DNA from 2 places in the Streptomyces sp. NPDC101181 genome. Region 1 is predicted to be linked to the other one. Evidence: predicted binding sites of a transcription regulator. Region 1 holds the regulator's gene; the other holds the start of a gene.
The links. The regulator HrcA, encoded in region 1, represses chaperone genes, less so after heat shock. The targets are predictions, from matches to a motif close to TTNGCACTCNGNNNNNCNGAGTGCNAA.
Positions count from the first base shown of each region.

Region 1 (9,946 bases):
GCCGAGCCCGTCGGTGAGGACGACGTCCTCGCCTGGCTCCAGTCGCCTGACCGACACGGCGTGCCGCCCCTCGGGGCCCTCCAGCACGAACTCCGGCCCGGCGGGCATCCGTTCGACGACGAAGACCGGCGCGGTCACCTCGGGCTCCTTGCGCTCAGGGCCGACCGGGCGGCCTCCAGTTCGGCGGCGAGCAGCTCGACCAGCTCGCCCGCGGGCAGTTCCCGGGCCATCCGGTGGCCCTGCCCCGCCCACAGCGCCATGCCCTGGGCGTCCCCGGCCTTGGCGGCGGCCCGGCGCAGTCCGCTGGTCACGTAGTGGACCTGGGGGTAGGCGGCGGGGGCGTACGGGCCGTGCTCGCGGACGAAGCGGTTGACCAGGCCGCGGGCGAGCCGCCCGGAGAAGGCGCGGGTCAGTTCGGTACGGACGAAGAGCGGGTTGGTCAGGGCCTGCTTGTGCAGCAGGTGCGCCCCGGATTCGGGGCAGATCAGGAACGCGGTGCCGAGCTGGGCGGCGTCCGCGCCCGCCGCGAGGACGGCGGCGATCTGGGCGCCGCGCATCAGTCCGCCGGTGGCGACGAGGGGGATCTGCACGGTCTCGCGGACCTGGGTGACCAGGGCGAGGAGTCCGGTGCCGGTCTGGTCGGCCTGGGAGTCGTCGTGGTGGGTGGACTGGTGGCCGCCCGCCTCGACGCCCTGGACGCACAGCGCGTCGGCCCCCGCCCACTGCGCGGCCTGGGCCTCCTCGGCCGAGGTGACGGTGACGACGGTGTACGTGCCCGCGGCGGCGAACGCGTCCAGGGTGTTGCGGGTCGGGCAGCCGAAGGTGAAGGAGACGACGGGGACGGGGTCCTCCAGCAGGATCGCCACCTTCGCCTCGAAGCCGTCGTCGCCGCAGTCGTCCGGGTCGCCGAGCGGGGTCTCGTACCAGGCGGCCTCACCGGCGAGCTGATGGCGGTAGACGTCCACGGCGCTGGGGTCGGCCAGCGCGGGCTGCGGCATGAAGAGGTTGACGCCGAACGGCCCGGAGGTGAGCCGCCGCAGCTGTTTGATCTCGTGGTACATGCCGTCCGCCGTCTTGTACCCGGCGGCCAGGTACCCGAGCCCGCCCGCTTCGGCGACGGCCGCGGCGAGCTGGGGTCCGGAGGCGCCGCCCGCCATCGGGGCCTGCACGATCGGATACCGGCAGAGCTCGGTCAACTCGGAGGACATGAGCGCATCGTGCCATGTCCGGCACACAGGGCCGAATCAGCCAGCCGACGGGCTGACCGGTTCTTCCGCCGTACACCGCACCGCCCGCCGGAAGAAGACCGGCGGGCGGTGCGGTGACAGGGAGAAAGCGCTTCAGCGGCCGTTGAACGCGTCCTTCAGCCGGGAGAACAGGCCCTGCTGACCTGGCTGGAACTGACCGGTCGGCCGCTCCTCGCCGCGCAGCTTCGCCAGCTCCCTCAGCAGCCGCTCCTGCTCCGGGTCGAGCTTGGCGGGCGTGATCACCTCGACGTGCACGATCAGGTCGCCCCGGCCGCCGCCGCGCAGGTGGGTGATGCCCCGCCCGTGCAGCGGGACGGACTGGCCGGACTGGGTGCCGGGCCGGATGTCGATCTCCTCCAGGCCGTCCAGCGTCTCCAGCGGGCACTTGGTGCCCAGGGCGGCCGCCGTCATCGGGATGGTGACCGTGCAGTGCAGGTCGTCGCCGCGCCGCTGGAAGACGGCGTGCGGCAGCTCGTGGATCTCGACGTACAGATCACCGGGCGGGCCGCCGCCGGGGCCGACCTCGCCCTCTCCGGCGAGCTGGATGCGGGTGCCGTTGTCGACGCCTGCGGGGATCTTGACCGTGAGCGTGCGGCGCGAGCGGATGCGGCCGTCGCCGGCGCACTCCGGGCAGGGTGTCGGCACGACCGTACCGAAGCCCTGGCACTGCGGGCAGGGGCGCGAGGTCATGACCTGGCCCAGGAAGGACCGGGTGACCTGCGAGACCTCACCGCGGCCGCGGCACATGTCGCAGGTCTGGGCGGAGGTGCCGGGGGCCGCGCCCTCGCCGCTGCACGTGGTGCAGACGACCGCCGTGTCGACCTGGATGTCCTTGGTGGTGCCGAAGGCCGCCTCGTTGAGGTCGATCTCCAGACGGATCATGGCGTCCTGGCCGCGCCGGGTGCGCGAGCGGGGCCCGCGCTGGGCGGCGTTGCCGAAGAACGCGTCCATGATGTCGGAGAAGTTGCCGAAGCCCCCGGCGCCGAACCCGCCCGCGCCGCCGCCTCCGCCGCCCGCGGCGAGCGGGTCGCCGCCGAGGTCGTAGACCTGCTTCTTCTGCGGGTCCGAGAGCACCTCGTAGGCGGCGTTAATCTCCTTGAACCGCTCCTGGGTCTTCGGGTCCGGGTTGACATCCGGGTGCAGCTCGCGGGCGAGCCGACGGAATGCCTTCTTGATCTCGTCCTGAGATGCGTCGCGGCGTACGCCGAGTACGGCGTAGTAGTCCGTGGCCACTTACGACTCCGCCAGGATCTGTCCGACGTAACGTGCCACTGCGCGTACCGCTCCCATCGTTCCGGGGTAGTCCATGCGGGTCGGTCCGACCACGCCGAGTTTGGCGACTGCCTCGTCGCCCGAACCGTAGCCGACCGCGACGACGGATGTGGAGGTGAGCCCCTCGTGGGCGTTCTCGTGCCCGATCCGTACGGTCATGCCCGAGTCCGTGGCCTCACCGAGCAGCTTCAGCAGGACGACCTGTTCCTCCAGTGCTTCCAGCACCGGCCGGATCATCACCGGGAAGTCGTGTCCGAAGCGGGTGAGGTTGGAGGTGCCGCCGATCATCAGCCGCTCCTCCGTCTCCTCGACCAGGGTTTCGAGGAGGGTGGAGAGAACCGTGGAGACCGTCCCCCGGTCCTCGCTGTCGAAGGATTCCGGCAGCTCCCGCACCAGTCGCGGGACATCCGCGAAGCGGCGTCCGACGACCCGGCTGTTGAGCCGGGCCCGCAGATCCGCGAGCGATGCCTCGCCGAACGGCGCGGGACAGTCGATCATACGCTGCTCGACCCGGCCGGTGTCCGTGATCAGGACGAGCATCAGCCGGGCGGGGGCCAGCGACAGCAGCTCCACGTGCCGCACGGTCGAGCGGGTCAGCGAGGGGTACTGCACGACCGCGACCTGCCGGGTCAGCTGCGCGAGCAGCCGCACGGTGCGCCCGACCACGTCGTCCAGGTCGACCGCGCCGTCCAGGAAGTTCTGGATGGCCCGGCGCTCGGGCGAGGACAGCGGCTTGACGCCCGCGAGCTTGTCCACGAAGAGGCGGTACCCCTTGTCCGTCGGGATGCGTCCCGCGCTCGTGTGCGGCTGCGCGATGAAACCCTCGTCCTCCAGCACCGCCATGTCGTTGCGGACGGTGGCCGGGGAGACGCCCAGCTGGTGGCGCTCGGTGAGCGCCTTGGAGCCGACGGGCTCCTCGGTGCCCACGTAGTCCTGGACGATGGCGCGCAGCACTTCGAGTCTGCGTTCGCTGAGCATCGCGCACACCTCCAGCTGTGGTTCCGCGGTCCCTGTCTGGCACTCGGTGCGTACGAGTGCCAGCAATCCCCGCGGTCAGTGTACGGGGGTGGGGTGGGGCAGGGGCAAGGGCGACCGGCCACGCCCCGCCGGGAGTGCCCAGGTCGTCGCCGATAGCGTCGTCGCATGGACGTCCCTTGGGAAGACTTCGGCTGGGAGCGGTTGGGCAACGGTGTCGGCAGACGGCGGCTCCCGGGCTGGGACGCCACCGTCGCGCTGGTCGCCGGGACGACGGGGGTGCTGCTCTGCGACACGGGCTCGACGCTGCGCGAGGGGGCCGAGGTGCGGCGGCAGGCCGAGGCGCTGCTGGGGCGCCGGGTGACGCATGTCGCACTGAGCCACCCGCACTTCGACCACGTGCTGGGCACCGCGGCGTTCGCCGGGGCCGAGGTGTACGGCTCGGCGGGCCTCGCCGCCGCGCTGCGGGGCGCGGAGGGGGAGCTGTACGCGTCGGCGGTGTGCCACGGGGTGCCGGAGGACGAGGCGGCCGGGTCGGCGGACACGCTGGTCCTCCCGCGCCACGAGGTGCGCGGCGAGCTGACGGTGGATCTGGGCGGCGGCCGCCGGGTGGTGCTGGCCGATCTGGGGCCCGCCCACAGCAGCCACGACCTCGCGGTGCTGGTGCCGGGGGCGGGCCCGGACGCGCCGGTGGTGTTCTGCGGCGATCTGGTCGAGGAGTCGGGCGACCCGCAGGCGGGCCCGGACGCGGTTCCCGCGCGCTGGCCCGCCGCGCTGGAGCGGCTGCTCGGGCTGGGCGGTGAGGACGCGGTGTACGTCCCGGGGCACGGGGCGGCGGTGGACGCGGCGTTCGTCCGGGCGCAACGGGCGGCGCTGGCGGAGCGGTTCGGGGTGGCGTGACGATTATCGTCGGGGCATGCGCAGCTACCAGCCGGACCTGACCCCGCCGTGGAAGAAGTCCGCCCCCGTGCCCGAGGTGCCCGCCGAGCCCGATCTGGTGGTGGAGGAGGTCGCCACCGGATTCTGCGGGGCGGTGATCCGCTGCGAGAAGACGGCCCAGGGGCCCACGGTGACCCTGGAGGACCGGTTCGGCAAGCACCGGGTCTTCCCGATGGAGCCGCGCGGCTTCCTGCTGGAGGGCACGGTGGTCACGCTGGTGCGCCCCTCGGCGGGCGGCCCGGTGCGCCCCACCCGTACGGCGTCCGGTTCGGTGGCGGTGCCCGGGGCGCGGGCCCGGGTGGCGCGGGCGGGGCGGATCTACGTGGAGGGGCGGCACGACGCGGAGCTGGTGGAGCGGGTGTGGGGCGACGACCTGCGCATCGAGGGCGTGGTCGTGGAGTACCTGGAGGGCATCGACGACCTTCCCTCGATCGTCGCGGAGTTCGCGCCGGGGCCGGACGCCCGGCTGGGGGTGCTGGTGGACCATCTGGTGCCCGGTTCCAAGGAGTCGCGGATCGCCGCCCAGGTGACCGGCGACCACGTGCTGGTGGTGGGGCACCCGTACATCGACGTCTGGGAGGCGGTGAAGCCGTCGTCGGTGGGGATCGATGCCTGGCCGGTCGTCCCGCGCGGGCAGGACTGGAAGACCGGGGTGTGCCGGGCGCTGGGGTGGCCGGAGAACACCGGGGCGGCCTGGCAGCACATCCTGTCCACGGTCCGCAGCTACAAGGATCTTGAACCCCAACTCCTGGGCCGGGTGGAGGAATTGATCGACTTCGTCACCCTTCCGGACTGATGTCCCCCGGCTGAGCCCGCCCCGCCCCGGACGATCACGTGCCGATCCCTGGGAATCCCTGCGTCCCACACGCACCATCGGCTATTGAGGGTGGGGACACGGCTCACGGACGCACGGGGGAAGGGCGTGGGGCGATGGCACGCGAGGTCTGGCGGGACAGTGCGCGCAACGAGGCGGCCTCCGCCGTCTTCCATCTGATGCAGGAGCTGATCGACCGGTACCGGGTGAACCGGCCGGTGATGCCGCTCGTGGTGCTCCAGGCGGCGGACGCCGGGGCCGGGCCGCAGACCGACACCAAGGTCGCGAGCATCGTCCAACAGGTGTACCGGGCCAACGAACTGCGCCGGGTGCCGGTGCGGCTGCTGGACGGCGAGGGCGCCACCCCGTACGCGGCGGCGCTCGACATGGTGCGCACCCTGTCCGAGAAGCCGTGGGAGACCCGCGAGAACGCCCAGTACAAGCCGTTCCCCTTTCCGCGCTCGCGGCTGCTCGGCGCGATCGAGCAGGCGACCGCGACGGTGGTCGAGCAGTCCGGCGGCAGCACGGCGGAGGTGCGCGAGGAAAGGATTCTGGAGCAGCTGAGCCGCCTGCGGTGGCGGGCCGGGCCGCCCCGCCGGGGCACCTGGTGGGGTTCGCTGCGCGACTCGGTGCGGCCGGAGACCTTCGTCGGCGCGCTCTTCATCGCCCTGCTCAGCGTGCTGCTCGGGGAGATCGACTGGCTGCTCACGGTCCTGGTGGCGGCAGGCGCGCTGATCGCCCTGGCCGTCGTGGGGCTGATGACCCACGCCGCGCCGCCGCTGCTGTGGCTGCGCCGGGCCAGCCGCTGGTTCGCCACCACCTCCTCGCTGGCCGCCTCCAGCACCGGCTATCCGTCGGACGGCTGGTCGTGGTTGTCGCCCAGCGGTTCGTGGCGGGTGATCCGGGCGCGGGCGGCGGCGGTCGCGCAGCGGGTGGCGGACGCGGGGACGGGCGACGAGCACGCGCGCCAGTTCCATCTGGAGCTGCGGGTGCAGGCGCTGCTGGAGGACCTGCGGGACGCCTACCGGCCGCACACGCCGGACTGGCGGCGCAGCAAGCGCACGGTGCCGCCGGTGGTGTTCCTGACCCGGGCCACGCAGGACGACGGCGGCATCCTGCTGATCAACGCGATCAACAACGTACGGTCGCGGCGCAGCGAGGTCGATCCGCTGCTGCTGCTCGCCTCGCTGCCCGCCGCCGAGATCATGCGGCACACCCCGCCGCTGCCCCCGGAGCGGCCGGACCCCGGCGTGCCGACCGGTTCGTCGGGGGCTCAGGCCCGCTACGAGCGCTGGGTCAACGATCTGAGCCTGGGGCAGTCGCCGGTGGCGGCGGCGACGCTGGCCTGGGTGCTGCGGCTGCCGCTGTCCACGGAGAAGCTGGACCACGAGCACGCCCACGCCCATCTGGCGACCTCCCGGGTGCGGCGGACCTGGGCGTGGTGGGTGATGTCGCGGGCGAGCATCGCACTGGTCGTGGTGGGAAGCCTGCTGGGCGCGTTCCTGTGGGCGGGGCACTGGCGGGAGACGTACTGCCACGGCCCGCTGACCGGCCGGAACACGGATGCGATCTGGGCCGGGCCGGACGGGGACCGGGAGTGCGTCGGGGTGGCGACCACGACCGAGGTGCGGTTCGCGCGCGGCAACGGCCTGGAGCTGAACGGGGCCGGGAAGGGCATCACGTTCGACCGGATCGAGCAGGCGATCCGGGACGAGAACAGGGACATCGAGCCGGACGACCGGTACGTCACGGTGGTCTACGCCGGTCCGTTCACCGCCACGGGCCAGGACCGCGAGGCGGCGCGCAAAGGTTTGGAGGAGCTGACCGGCGTCTACCTCCAGCAGCACGCGGTGAACAAGACCGTGGGGCGGTCGGTCAAGCTGCGGGTGCTGACCGCCAACGGCGGCCAGGACATGCTGCGGCAGCTCACCGCCGTCCGCAGGATCATCGAGGTGGCGAAGCGGGACCCCACGGTGGTCGGCGTGGTGGGCCTGGGCCGCAACACCGAGGAGAGCGACGACGCGGCGGACCTGCTGCGCGACGCCGGACTGCCCCTGGTGAACACGACCAACTCCAGCAGCGATCTCCCCCGGCGCTACCCGAACTACTTCGGGCTCGCGGCGACGGACGAGGAGCAGACGTACGCGCTGGGGCTGGTCGCCGGGCAGATCGCGAAGTCGATGGAGGACCCGCACGCGCTCGTGCTGTCCCGCCGGACCCGTAACGGGGACAAGGACCGCTACACCGCCGAACAGCGGGACGCGGGCCGGGAGATGCTCCGGGGCGCGGGCTTCTCGCTGGGGCGGGACGTGGAGTACGACCTCGCGGGCGGCGCCAGCCTGAACACCCCGCTGACCACCATCTGCCAGGCCGAGCGGGTCCCGGACGCGCTGTACTTCGCGGGGCGCGTCGAGGACGTGCGGAACCTGATGCGGGGACTGTCGGAGACCACCGGGTGCTCGGACCGGCGGATGACGGTGTTCACGGGCGACGATCTGACGAAGGGCACGTTCGGCGACAGCACGTCCATCGCGACGAACGTCACGCTCTACCACAGCTCGCTCGCCCCGCTGGACCGGGGAAAGAACCTCGGTTTCTACGGGGACGCCTACCGCACCCTGCGGGCCCTGCACCCCGACGGCGAGGTCGCGAGCCTGGCCTCGGGGCGCCCGGCGTACGAGGACGAGCTGTTCGCCAGCGGGCAGACCGTCATCGCCTACAGCGCGACGGCGGCCCTCTACGACGCCGCCGCGCGCGGGGACGCGCCCCGCAGCGCCGCCGAGACGTGGGCGACGCTGCACACCGTGGACCTGAACAGCATGCCGACGGGGACGATCTCCTTCAGCCGGGCGAAGTCCTCGGCCTCCGACAACGTGCACGGTCTGAACATCGTCAAGGTGGTCCGCCCCGGGCCGACCGCCGAGCGCACGCTGGTGTGCGGAAAACCCGCGGGGGTCGCGCCGCCGCTGACGGCGAAGGAGTGCAAGCCGTGAGGTCTTCCTCGTGCCTCAGTCGACCAGGTCGCGGACCGCGGCGTCGGCCAGGAGCCGCCCGCGCAGGGTGAGGACCGCGCGGCCCCTGCCGTACGGCTCCGACTCCAGCAGTCCGTCGGCCACGGCCCGGCGGGAGGCGGCGAGACCGTCGGGTTTCAGCAGGTCCAGCGGGCAGCCCTCGCGCAGCCGCAGCTCCAGCAGGATGCGCTCGACCCGGCGGTCCTCCTCGGCGAGGACCTCCCGGCCCGCGCCCGGTGAGCGGCCCTCGGCGAGCGCCTGGGCGTACGCGCCGGGGTGCTTCACGTTCCACCAGCGCACGCCGCCGACGTGGCTGTGGGCGCCGGGGCCCGCGCCCCACCAGTCGGCGCCGCGCCAGTACAGCTCGTTGTGGCGGCAGCGGCCCGCCTCGGTGGTGGCCCAGTTGGAGACCTCGTACCAGTGGAATCCGGCGGCGGCGAGAGCCTCGTCCGCGATGAGGTAGCGGTCGGCGTGCGCGTCGTCGTCGGTCATGGGGATCTCGCCGCGCCGGATGCGGCGGGCGAGCTGGGTGCCCTCCTCGACGATGAGCGCGTACGCGGAGACGTGGTCGGGGCCCGCGCCGATCGCCGCGTCCAGGGTGGCCCGCCAGTCGTCGTCCGACTCGCCGGGGGTGCCGTAGATCAGGTCCAGGTTGACGTGGTCGAAGCCCGCCGCGCGCGCCTCGGCGACGCACGCCTCGGGGCGGCCGGGGGTGTGGGTACGGTCCAGGATTTTCAGGACGTGCTGCCGGGCGCTCTGCATCCCGAAGGAGACCCGGTTGAAGCCCCCCTCGCGCAGGGCTTCGAGGTAGGCCGGGTCGACCGACTCCGGATTGGCCTCGGTGGTGATCTCCGCGTCCTCCGCGAGCCCGAACTCGTCCCGGATCGCCCCCAGCATCGCCACGAGGTCGGCCGCGGGCAGCAGGGTCGGGGTCCCGCCGCCGACGAAGACGGTACGGACCGGGCGGGGGTCGTCGCCGAGCACCTTGCGGGCCTGGCGGACCTCCTCGATCAGATGGACGGCGTAGTTGTCGCGGGAGGCCAGGGCCCCGCCGGAGCCGCGCAGCTCGGTGGCGGTGTAGGTGTTGAAGTCGCAGTAGCCGCAGCGGGTCGCGCAGTACGGGACGTGCAGGTAGAAGCCGAGCGGACGGCCGGCCGCGCCTTCCAGGGCATGGCGGGGCAGCGCCCCGTCGTCGGGTACGGGCTCACCATCGGGCAGTACGGAAGGCATACCGCCCATTGTCGCCTCTTCCGGGGACGGCCCGCCCCGCCTACTCGACGTGCAGGACCAGCAACGCCACGTCGTCGTCCGGCGGCTGCTCGGCGAACTCGTGCACCGCCCGTCTGATCCGGTCCGCCGTCACTTCCGCGGGCAGCCCGGCGCACCCGGCGAGCACCCGGGCCAGCCCGTCGCCGTCGTCGAACATCAGCGGACCCGACCGCCGCTCGGTCACCCCGTCGGTGACGCAGAGCAGGGTGTCACCGGGCGCGAGGTCGAAGACCTGGCTCTCGTACGCCACGTCCTCCACCACCCCGAGGAGCACCTGGGGTTCGGCGGCCGGGCGTACGGAACCGTCGGGCCGCAGCAGCAGGGGCAGCGGGTGCCCGGCGCTGGCCACCGTGCAGCGGATCCCGCCGCCGGGGAGCGGCACGACCTCCCCGTACAACAGGGACAGGAACCGCGACTGC
Region 1 covers NZ_JBIWOX010000004.1:245,001-254,946, forward strand. The annotation lists gene ACIRRU_RS09540 (16S rRNA (uracil(1498)-N(3))-methyltransferase) at 1-138, opposite strand, end outside; gene ACIRRU_RS09545 (nitronate monooxygenase) at 135-1,208, opposite strand; gene dnaJ (molecular chaperone DnaJ) at 1,341-2,480, opposite strand; gene hrcA (heat-inducible transcriptional repressor HrcA) at 2,481-3,497, opposite strand; gene ACIRRU_RS09560 (MBL fold metallo-hydrolase) at 3,663-4,394, shown strand; gene ACIRRU_RS09565 (DUF3097 domain-containing protein) at 4,411-5,229, shown strand; gene ACIRRU_RS09570 (hypothetical protein) at 5,364-8,240, shown strand; gene hemW (radical SAM family heme chaperone HemW) at 8,256-9,497, opposite strand; gene ACIRRU_RS09580 (SpoIIE family protein phosphatase) at 9,529-9,946, opposite strand, start outside.

Region 2 (9,946 bases), on a different contig from region 1:
ACTTCACCACCCAGGGCCTCGACGTGAGCAACGCCCGGATAGGCGAACGCTGGCAGGTGGGCGGGGAGCTGGTGCTGGAGGTGACCTCGGGCCGCGTCCCGTGCCGGACGTTCGCCGGTCACCTCGGGGAGAAGGGGTGGGTCCGCCGGTTCACGCAGGAAGCCGTGACCGGCGCCTATCTGCGCGTCATCCGGCCGGGCGTGGTCCGCTCCGGGGACCCGATCGAGATCGTGCACCGGCCGGACCACGAGGTCACGGCGGCCCTCCAGTTCCGGGCCGTGACGACCGAGCGGACGCTGCTGCCCGCGCTGCTGGCCGCCGGGGAGGCGCTGCACCCCGAGGCGCTGCGCAAGGCCCGGGAGTACACGGCCGCCCAGGGGTGACGCCCCGGCGCCGCCTGCGTCGCTCCCCCGCCCGCGGCAGCCCCGGCGCGCCGCGGGTCACCGGGGGGACGAGGCGGCGGGCGGGTGGGCCGCCGGAACGTCCGGGGCACTAACGTGCCGCGTATGACGACTGCACTGATCACGGGCGCGACGGCGGGTATCGGGGCCGCGTTCGCGCGGCGGCTCGCGGCCCAGGGGCACAACCTGGTGCTGGTGGCGCGGGACACCGCGCGGCTGCGCGAGCAGGCCACCGAACTGCACGACCGGCACGGCATCGAGGCCGAGGTGCTCTCCGCCGACCTGTCCACGGACAGCGGGATCGAGGCGGTCGTGAAGCGGCTCGGAGACCGCAGACACCCGGTCGACCTGCTGGTCAACAACGCCGGATTCGGCAACAAGGGGCGCTTCCTGGAGGTGTCCATGGCCGATGAGCTGACGATGCTGAAGGTGCACTGCGAGGCCGTGCTCCGGCTGACCGCCGCGGCCGTCACGGGGATGAGGGAGCGCGGCCGGGGCGGGGTGATCAACGTGGCGTCCGTCGCGGCGTTCGTGCCGCGCGGTACGTACGGGGCGTCCAAGGCGTGGGTCGTGCAGTTCACCCACGGCGTGGCGAAGGACCTGGACGGGTCGGGGGTGCGGCTGATGGCGCTGTGCCCCGGGTTCGTGCGGACGGAGTTCCACGAGCGGGCCGGGATGGGCACGGACAACATCCCGGGCTGGATGTGGCTGGACGCGGACAAGCTGGTGACGTCGGCGCTGGCGGACCTGGCCCGGGGCAAGGCGGTGTCGATCCCGGACCCGCGCTACAAGGCGCTGATGGGGCTGGCGAAGGTGACCCCGCGCAGACTGCTGGGCGGGGTCACCTCGCGTACGGGGCGCGCGTACGGCCCCCGGTAGACCTGCCCGGGTCGCTGACACGCGCCGAGGCCCGGTGCCCCCGCGACGGGGGCACCGGGCCTCGGGCGTTCCGAACGGCGCTCCGAAGGGAGCGGCCGGACGGAACGGGCGGTACTAGTGGGAGTGGCCGTGGCCGCCGTGACCGGCGTCGGCCTCTTCCTCGGCCGGCTTCTCGACGACCAGGGTCTCGGTCGTGAGCAGCAGCGACGCGATGGACGCGGCGTTCTCCAGGGCGGAGCGGGTGACCTTGACCGGGTCGATGACGCCGGCCTTGACCAGGTCGCCGTACTCGCCGGTGGCGGCGTTGAAGCCCTGGCCCTTGTCGAGGTCGGCGACCTTGGAGGTGATGACGTAGCCCTCCAGGCCGGCGTTCTCGGCGATCCAGCGCAGCGGCTCGACGGCGGCGCGGCGGACGACCGCGACACCGGTGGCCTCGTCGCCGGTCTTGCCGAGGTTGCCGTCCAGGACCTTCACGGCGTGGACGATGGCGGAGCCACCGCCGGAGACGATGCCCTCCTCGACCGCGGCGCGGGTGGCGGAGATGGCGTCCTCGAGGCGGTGCTTCTTCTCCTTGAGCTCCACCTCGGTGGCGGCGCCGACCCGGATGACGCACACGCCGCCGGCCAGCTTCGCGAGGCGCTCCTGGAGCTTCTCGCGGTCCCAGTCGGAGTCGGTGGTCTCGATCTCGGCCTTGATCTGGTTGACGCGGCCCTTGACGTCGTCGCCGTTGCCGCCGCCGTCGACGATGGTCGTGTCGTCCTTGGAGACGGTGACGCGGCGGGCGGTGCCGAGCACGTCCAGACCGGCCTGGTCGAGCTTGAGGCCGACCTCCTCGGCGATGACGGTCGCACCGGTGAGGGTGGCGATGTCGCCGAGCATGGCCTTGCGGCGGTCGCCGAAGCCGGGGGCCTTCACCGCGACGGCGTTGAAGGTGCCGCGGATCTTGTTGACGACGAGGGTGGAGAGCGCCTCGCCCTCGACGTCCTCGGCGATGATCAGGAGCGGCTTGGAGCCACCGGCCTGGATGACCTTCTCCAGCAGCGGGAGCAGCTCCTGGATGGAGCCGATCTTGCCCTGGTGGATCAGGATGTACGGGTCGTCGAGGACGGCCTCCATACGCTCCTGGTCGGTCACCATGTACGGGGACAGGTAGCCCTTGTCGAAGGCCATGCCCTCGGTGAACTCCAGGTCCAGACCGAAGGTGTTGGACTCCTCGACGGTGATGACACCGTCCTTGCCGACCTTGTCCATCGCGTCCGCGATGAGCTCGCCGACCTGGGTGTCCTGCGCGGAGAGCGCGGCGACGGCGGCGATGTCGGACTTGTCGTCGATCGGGCGGGCGGTCGCGAGAAGCTCTTCGGACACGGCCCTGACGGCGGCGTCGATGCCCTTCTTCAGGGCGGCCGGGGAGGCGCCCGCGGCGACGTTGCGCAGGCCCTCGCGGACGAGCGCCTGGGCCAGGACGGTCGCGGTGGTGGTGCCGTCACCCGCTACGTCGTTGGTCTTGGTCGCCACCTCCTTGACGAGCTGGGCGCCGAGGTTCTCGTAGGCGTCGTCGAGCTCGACCTCGCGGGCGATGGTGACACCGTCGTTGGTGATGGTGGGCGCGCCGAACTTCTTGTCGATGACGACGTTGCGGCCCTTGGGGCCGATCGTCACCTTGACGGTGTCGGCAAGCTTGTTGACGCCGCGCTCAAGGGCGCGACGGGCGTCCTCGTCGAACTTCAGAATCTTCGCCATGGGCTGTTCTTTTCCCTCTCAAAACGAACTGCGCCCCTCGCCGCCCGGCTAGTTGTTACGCAGGGGGCCAGGGGCGCAGAACACAAGCAGACGTGGGTGACTTACTTCTCGATGATCGCGAGGACGTCGCGGGCCGAGAGGACGAGGTACTCCTCGCCGTTGTACTTCACCTCGGTGCCGCCGTACTTGCTGTACAGGACGACGTCGCCGGCCTTGACGTCGAGCGGAAGCCGCTCGCCGTTCTCGAAGCGGCCCGGACCGACGGCGAGGACGACGCCCTCCTGGGGCTTCTCCTTCGCGGTGTCCGGAATGACCAGGCCGGAAGCGGTGGTCTGCTCGGCGTCGAGCGGCTGGACCACGATGCGGTCCTCGAGCGGCTTGATCGCAACCTTGGAGCTGGTGGTCGACACGATCCGGTCTCCCCCTTCGGAGATCTCACGGGGTTTAACAGTCTGTGGGTGGCGATCGGACCGATCCGTCGTCGCGGGTGCCGGACCTGCCCTGTCGCGCGGTGATGCTGGCACTCTCCCTGGGGGAGTGCCAGAACCGAGACTATGACCGCGATTAGCACTCGGTCAAGCGGAGTGCCAATTCACCACCCGCGCGCCACCCCGGTGACGGTCCTGGCGGCTCGCCGTCCCCCTCGGGCTCCCGGGTCGCCCACCGGCACAACGCGGAGGTGGGACGCGGTGTTCCGGGAACGGCGAACGCGCGCTCGGCAGGGGCTGAGCGCGCGTTCGCGGGACGTACGTGGGAGGGGTGCGGGTCAGACGTAGTCCTCCAGCTTCGCCACCGCGTACCCCTTGTCCGTGATGGTCTTCATGACCCGGCGGACCATGTCGGGCATCGAGCCCTTCCAGTCGCCCTTGCCCCGGAAGTGGGTGAGGACGATGTCGCCGGGGTGCAGGTCCCGGTCCCACTCGCGCCACTCCATGTGGCCGGGGAAGGCCTCGGCGGTCCACAGGGGTACGGCGGTGATGCCGCAGGACTTGGCGGCGACCAGGGTGTCGCGGTTGTAGTTGCCGTAGGGCGGGCGGAAGAGGGTCGGCCGCTTCCCGTAGTGCTTGAGGATCTTCTCCTGCTGGCCGCAGATCTCCTTCTTCTGCCCGGCGTACGACAGACCGGGCAGATAGCGGTGGTTGAGGGTGTGGTTGCTGATGGTCACCCCTCGCTTCTGCATCTTCCTGAAGTAGCCGTAGTCGTCGTTGATGACGTAGTCGCTGACGAACGCGCTGTAGGGGATGTCCAGTTCGGTCATCATCCGCAGCAGTTCGGGGTCCTTCTCCGCTCCGTCGTCCATCGTCAGGAAGACGATCTTCTCCTTGGTCGGGACGGTGGTGAAGACGGGCGGCAGGCCCGCGTCGTCACGGACCTCGAAGCCCTTGCGGGTGGGGATGTCCGGCTTCACCTCCGGCGGCTCGGGCGCCGCGAGAGGGACCTTGGCGAGCCCCCACTTCCTGGCGGCGACGGCCCGTGCGGCCTGCTTGCGCTGGAGCTGCTCGGCGTAGGAGTCCAGGGCGCGGGCCGGGCCGCCCTGCGGGGCCGCCTCGCCGGGCTGCCCCCCGGCCGCGGGCGTCGCGGGTCCGCCGGGGGTCTTGCCGCCGCCCGTCTCCGCCGCACATCCGGAGGCGACGGCGGCGGTCAACAGGGCCGCCAGCGCGACCATGCCCGACCTGTGCCGACTTCTGACGTATTTTTCGTTTTGTCGTACTAGTCGCATGGCGCCGCATCCTGCCAGCCACCCGACCGCCCCCCGTCCCGACACCGCGAGCGGACGGGCCCCGTCCCCCGGGCGGCCCACAGGAACCCGGCCCGGCGCGGCTGGCTCACAATGGACCGGGTGAACGCATCGACGCCCCCCGCCTCCTCCCCCTCGGCCGACGACCCCGCACGCGCCGCCTTCGCCGCGCTGCGCACCCCCGAGGGCGAACAGCTGCTGGCCGGGCTGCGCGACCACGACCCGGCCGACGAACTGGCCACCGCGACCCGGCTGCGCCGCACGCACCCGGCGGAGCTGGTGTCGGCGGCGCTGGGGCAGGCCCGGCTGCGGCAGCGGGCGGTCGCGAAGTTCGGGGCGGGGGACGCCCACCGGATGTACTTCACGCCGAACGGGGTCGAGCAGGCCACCCGCACCTCGGTCGCCGCCCACCGCGCCGCCCGGTTCGCCGCGCTGGGTGTGCGCAGCGTGGCGGACCTGTGCTGCGGCATCGGCGGCGACGCGATCGCGCTGGCCCGCGCCGGGATCTCCGTCCTCGCCGTGGACCACGATCCGCTCACCGCCGAGGTGGCCCGCGCCAACGCGGCCGCGCTCGGGCTCGGGGACCTGATCGAGGTGCGGTGCGCCGATGTCACGGAGACCGACACCTCCCCGTACGACGCGGTCTTCGTGGACCCGGCGCGGCGCGGCCGGACAGGTGGGGCCGCGCGCGGCGCGTCGGGCAGGGGCGGCGGCCGGGCGACGGGCGGGCGGATCTTCGACCCGGAGGCCTATTCGCCGCCGCTCTCCTGGGCCACGGCCGCCGCGCTGAAGGCCCCCCGGGCGGCGCTGAAGATCGCGCCGGGTATCCCGCACGAGGCGATCGGCCCGGAGGCGGAGGCCGAGTGGATCTCGGACGGCGGGGACGTGAAGGAAGCGGTGCTCTGGTACGGGGAGGGCGTCGAGCCCGGCACGTTCCGGGCCACGCTGCTGCCGTCCGGCGCCACACTGACCGCCCCCGCCCCGCTGCCCGCCCCGCCGGTGGGCCCGGTCGGGCGCTATCTGTACGAGCCGGACGGGGCGGTGATCCGGGCACGTCTGGTCGCCGACATCGTGGAGCGGTGCGGCGGGCGGCTGGTGGACGAGACGATCGCGTACGTCACGAGCGACGCCCCGTACTCCTCCCCGTACGTCGCCGGGTACGAGATCACCGATCAGCTGCCGTTCAACATGAAGAGGCTGAAGGCGCTGCTGCGGGAGCGCGAGGTGGGCGTGCTGACCGTCAAGAAGCGGGGTTCGCCGGTCGAGCCGGAGGAACTGCGCCGCCGGATGAAGCTGAGCGGTCCGGGCTCGGCGACGGTGTTCCTGACCCGGGTGGCGGGCGCCCCGACGATGCTGCTCGGACACCCGCTGCGCTGACCGGGACGCGGGGCGGGCAGGCGCGGGGCGGGCAGCTGCGGGGCGCCCTCCCGGTGGGGCCCCGGCCGGGCGGGAGGGCGCTCCGGCGGGCCTCCTCGGGATGGGCTCAGGCCGGGCAGGGGCTTCGGCCGGGCAGCCGCAGGGCCCCCTCGGGGTGGGCCGGTCAGCGCGGCCGCCGGGTGTTCACGCGTCGCGCAGCGCCTGGATGTCCAGCTTCGCCATGCCCAGCATCGCCTTCATCGTCCGTTCCGCCTTCGCCGCGTCCGGATCGGCCAGCAGCCTCGGCAGTTCCTCGGGGACGATCTGCCAGGAGACGCCGAACCTGTCCTTGAGCCAGCCGCACCGGCCCTCCTCGCCGCCCTCGGAGAGCGCGGCCCACAGCCGGTCCACCTCGGCCTGGTCGGCGCAGTCCACGGAGAGCGAGATGGCTTCGGTGAACGGGAACTGCGGTCCGCCGTTGAGCCCCAGGTACTCCTGGCCCGCGAGCCGGAAGGCGACGGTCAGCACCGACCCGGTCCGGCCCGGGGCCTCCTCGCCGTAGTACGTGATGTCCAGGACGCGGGAGTCACCGGCCTCGCCGCCGAAGATCCCGACGTAGTGCTCGGCCGCCTCCTTCGCCTGGCCGTCATACCAGAGACAGGGGGTGATCTTCTGCATGGCCTTCTCCTCGTCGAGCCGTCCACGCGTCCGGGCCGGGCGGCCGGGACGTCGTGGAAGGTAGACCGCCCCCGGGTCCGGAACTCATCGGGAGACCAGGGGATCCCCTCCACCCCGCGCACCCGGGTCCCGGGAGTCAGGGACCGGTGTCCGCCGAGGTCGCGGCCGGGGCCCGGGGCGCGCCTCCCGGGTCGGGCGTCCGGCGGTTGACGGCGGCGTCGACGGCGGTCCCGATGCGGCGCAAAGCCGCCAGTTCGCCGGGGCCGAGGCCGTCGATCAGGTACTCCCGGACCGCCGCGACGTGCCCCGGCGCCGCCGCCACGACCGCCGCGCTCCCGGCCGCCGAGAGCGTCGCGCTCGTCCGCCTGCCGGAGCCGGGAAGCCGGGCCCTGGACAGCAGTCCGCGCTTCTCCAGCCGTCCGACGACGTGCGACAGCCTCGACAGCGAGGCCGACGTCCGCGCGGCCAGGTCGCTCATCTGCAAGGTGTGCTCGGGCTGCTCGGACAGCACCGAGAGCACCATGTACTCGAAGAAGGTCATGCCGGACTCACGCTGCATCCGCGCGTCCAGGGCGGCCGGCAGGCTGATCATGATCGCGGAGTTGGCCAGCCACGCCGCCCGCTCCTCGTCGTCCAGCCAGCGCGTCCCACCGTCCGGGCCCACGGGATCCCCGCCCCCGGCGGCCCCGGCCCTGCTCGACGGCGGGCGACGCACCGCCTGGCCCGCATCCGTTCCGGTATCGGTCATGGGTCCACCATAGAGCCGCTTATTGACGCGTCAAGTTCCAAGGTGTACTTCTTGATGCATCAAGTTCACTCCGCTCTCCGGCGGCCGTGCGCCGCGAGGCCCCGGGCGCCGGGCCGGGTCACGGAGTGGGCCCGTCGTCGATCCAGAAGGGAACTCCCCATGCAGGTCACGTCATTGGGACCGGTCCAGGTCTCCCGTATCGGACTCGGGGCCATGGGAATGTCGGCGTTCTACACGGGAGCGGGCCGGGACGACGCCGCGTCCGTCCGGACGATCCACCGCGCCCTGGACCTCGGCGTCACCCACCTGGACACCGCCGAGGTGTACGGCCCCCACGTCAACGAGGAGCTGGTCGGACGGGCGATCAGGGGCCGCCGGGACGGCGTCGTCGTCGCCACCAAGTTCGGCCTCCTCTCCCCCACCGGGCGGCCCGGCCCGGACAGCACTCCGGCCGCCGTGCGCGTCGCTGTCGAGGGTTCGCTGCGGCGGCTCGGCACGGACCGCATCGACCTGTACTACCAGCACCGGGTCGATCCCGGGGTCCCCATCGAGGAGACCGTCGGGGCGCTGCGCGACCTGGTGGCCGAGGGCAAGGTGCTCCACATCGGACTGTCGGAGGCCTCCGCGTCGACCATCCGCCGGGCGCACGCGGTCCATCCCGTGGCCGCGGTCCAGTCCGAGTACTCGCTGTGGACCCGCGACGTGGAGGCCGAGGTGCTGCCCGCCCTGCGGACCCTCGGCATCGGGCTGGTGCCGTACGCGCCGCTGGGGCACGGTTTCCTCACCGGCGGCGTCCGCAGCCTGGACGGCCTCGACGCCACCGACTGGCGGCGCACCAACCCCCGGTTCACCGGCGCCAACCTCGCGCGCAACCTGCGCATCCTCGACGAGGTGCGCGCCGTCGCGGACGAGGCCGGGGCGACTCCCGCGCAGACCGCCCTCGCCTGGCTGCTCGCCCAGGGCGAGGGCATCGCCCCCATCCCGGGGACCACCCGGGCCGAGCGGGTGGCGGAGAACTGCGCCGCCGACGACGTCCGGCTCGGCCCGGACCAGCTCGCCCGGCTGAACGCACTGCCGCCGGCCTCCGGCGAACGCCATGCCGAACCCGACATGGCCGCCGTCGACCGGTGACCGGAGCACCGGCGACATGAACACCGCTACCGGGACACCGCTGACCGGAGCACCCACCCCACCTGGAGCTGTCCACCTCATGAAGAGCACCGACGAGAACACCGGCAAGAGCAGCGCCGAGAACACCGGCGAGAGCAGCGACAAAAGCACCGACGAGAACAGCGAAAGGCCCAGCATGAACAGCGATGTCATCCGCGTCGGCATCATCGGCGCCGACACCCGGGCGAGTTGGGCGGGGGCCTCACACGTCCCCGCGCTGGCCGCGCAGCCGGCGTTCCGGCTGGCGGCCGTGGCGACGCGGCACGAGGAGAGCGCCCGGAACGCCGCCGAGGCCTTCGGCGCCGAGCGCTGGTTCGCCGACCCCTACGAGCTGATCCGTGACCCGGAGATCGATCTCGTCACCGTGGCCGTCAAGGTCCCGGCCCACCGCGACCTCGTCCTGGCGGCCCTCGCGGCGGGCAAGGCCGTGTACGCCGAGTCCCCGTTGGGGGCGACCGTCGCGGAGGCGGAGGAGATGGCCGACGCGGCCGGGTCGCTGCACACGGCGATCGGCCTCCAGGGCAGGCACAACCCCGCTGTGCGCCGGGCGGCGCGGCTCATCGCCGAGGGCGGGATAGGCCGTCCGCTGTCGGCGCGCGTCTCGGCGACCACCTTCGGCAACGGCCCGGAATCGTCAAGCGCGTACGCGTACTTCGACCGCGCGGCCTCGGGCGCGGGCTTCCTGCCGATCGCCGCGGGCCATGTGCTGGACGTGGTCGAGGCGGTTCTCGGCGAGCTGGCCGGGATCGACGCGCGCACGGAGCTCCTCTGGCCGCGGGTCACGCTGGTGGACACCGGTGAGCTGTCCGTACGGGAGGTGCCCGACCACCTCGACGTCATCGCCGGGACCGCGTCGGGTGCTCCGGTCGGCGTGCAGATCCTGGCCGGGGTGCCCGCGCCCGAGGCCCACTTCCGGCTGGACGTCCGGGGGTCGGAGGGCTGGCTGCGGCTGACCGGGAACCATCCCGCTGGCGTTCAGGTCGGGGACCTCACGCTCACGTCGAGCGCGCCCTTCGCCGCGCCCGACCGGCCCGTCGCCACCGGTGCCGGACCGACCGCCGCCGACATCTGGACCGGCGCGTCCATCAACGTGGGCGAGGTGTACGCGGGCCTGGCGCGGGACATCGCGCACGGGACCCACCAGACACCGGGGTTCGCCCACGCCGTCCACAACAGCCGTCTGATCGCCCGGGTCGAGGAGGCCGCGCGCACGGGCCTGCGCCAGTGACGCCCGGC
Region 2 covers NZ_JBIWOX010000002.1:557,105-567,050, reverse strand. The annotation lists gene ACIRRU_RS06300 (MOSC domain-containing protein) at 1-383, shown strand, start outside; gene ACIRRU_RS06295 (SDR family NAD(P)-dependent oxidoreductase) at 507-1,280, shown strand; gene groL (chaperonin GroEL) at 1,395-3,020, opposite strand; gene groES (co-chaperone GroES) at 3,122-3,430, opposite strand; gene ACIRRU_RS06280 (polysaccharide deacetylase family protein) at 3,787-4,686, opposite strand; gene ACIRRU_RS06275 (methyltransferase domain-containing protein) at 4,852-6,135, shown strand; gene ACIRRU_RS06270 (VOC family protein) at 6,319-6,792, opposite strand; gene ACIRRU_RS06265 (MarR family winged helix-turn-helix transcriptional regulator) at 6,929-7,540, opposite strand; gene ACIRRU_RS06260 (aldo/keto reductase) at 7,700-8,671, shown strand; gene ACIRRU_RS06255 (Gfo/Idh/MocA family protein) at 8,751-9,938, shown strand.
Region 2: a site for HrcA is predicted at 3,585-3,611, ahead of groES (co-chaperone GroES). Genes of this name have one in related genera too.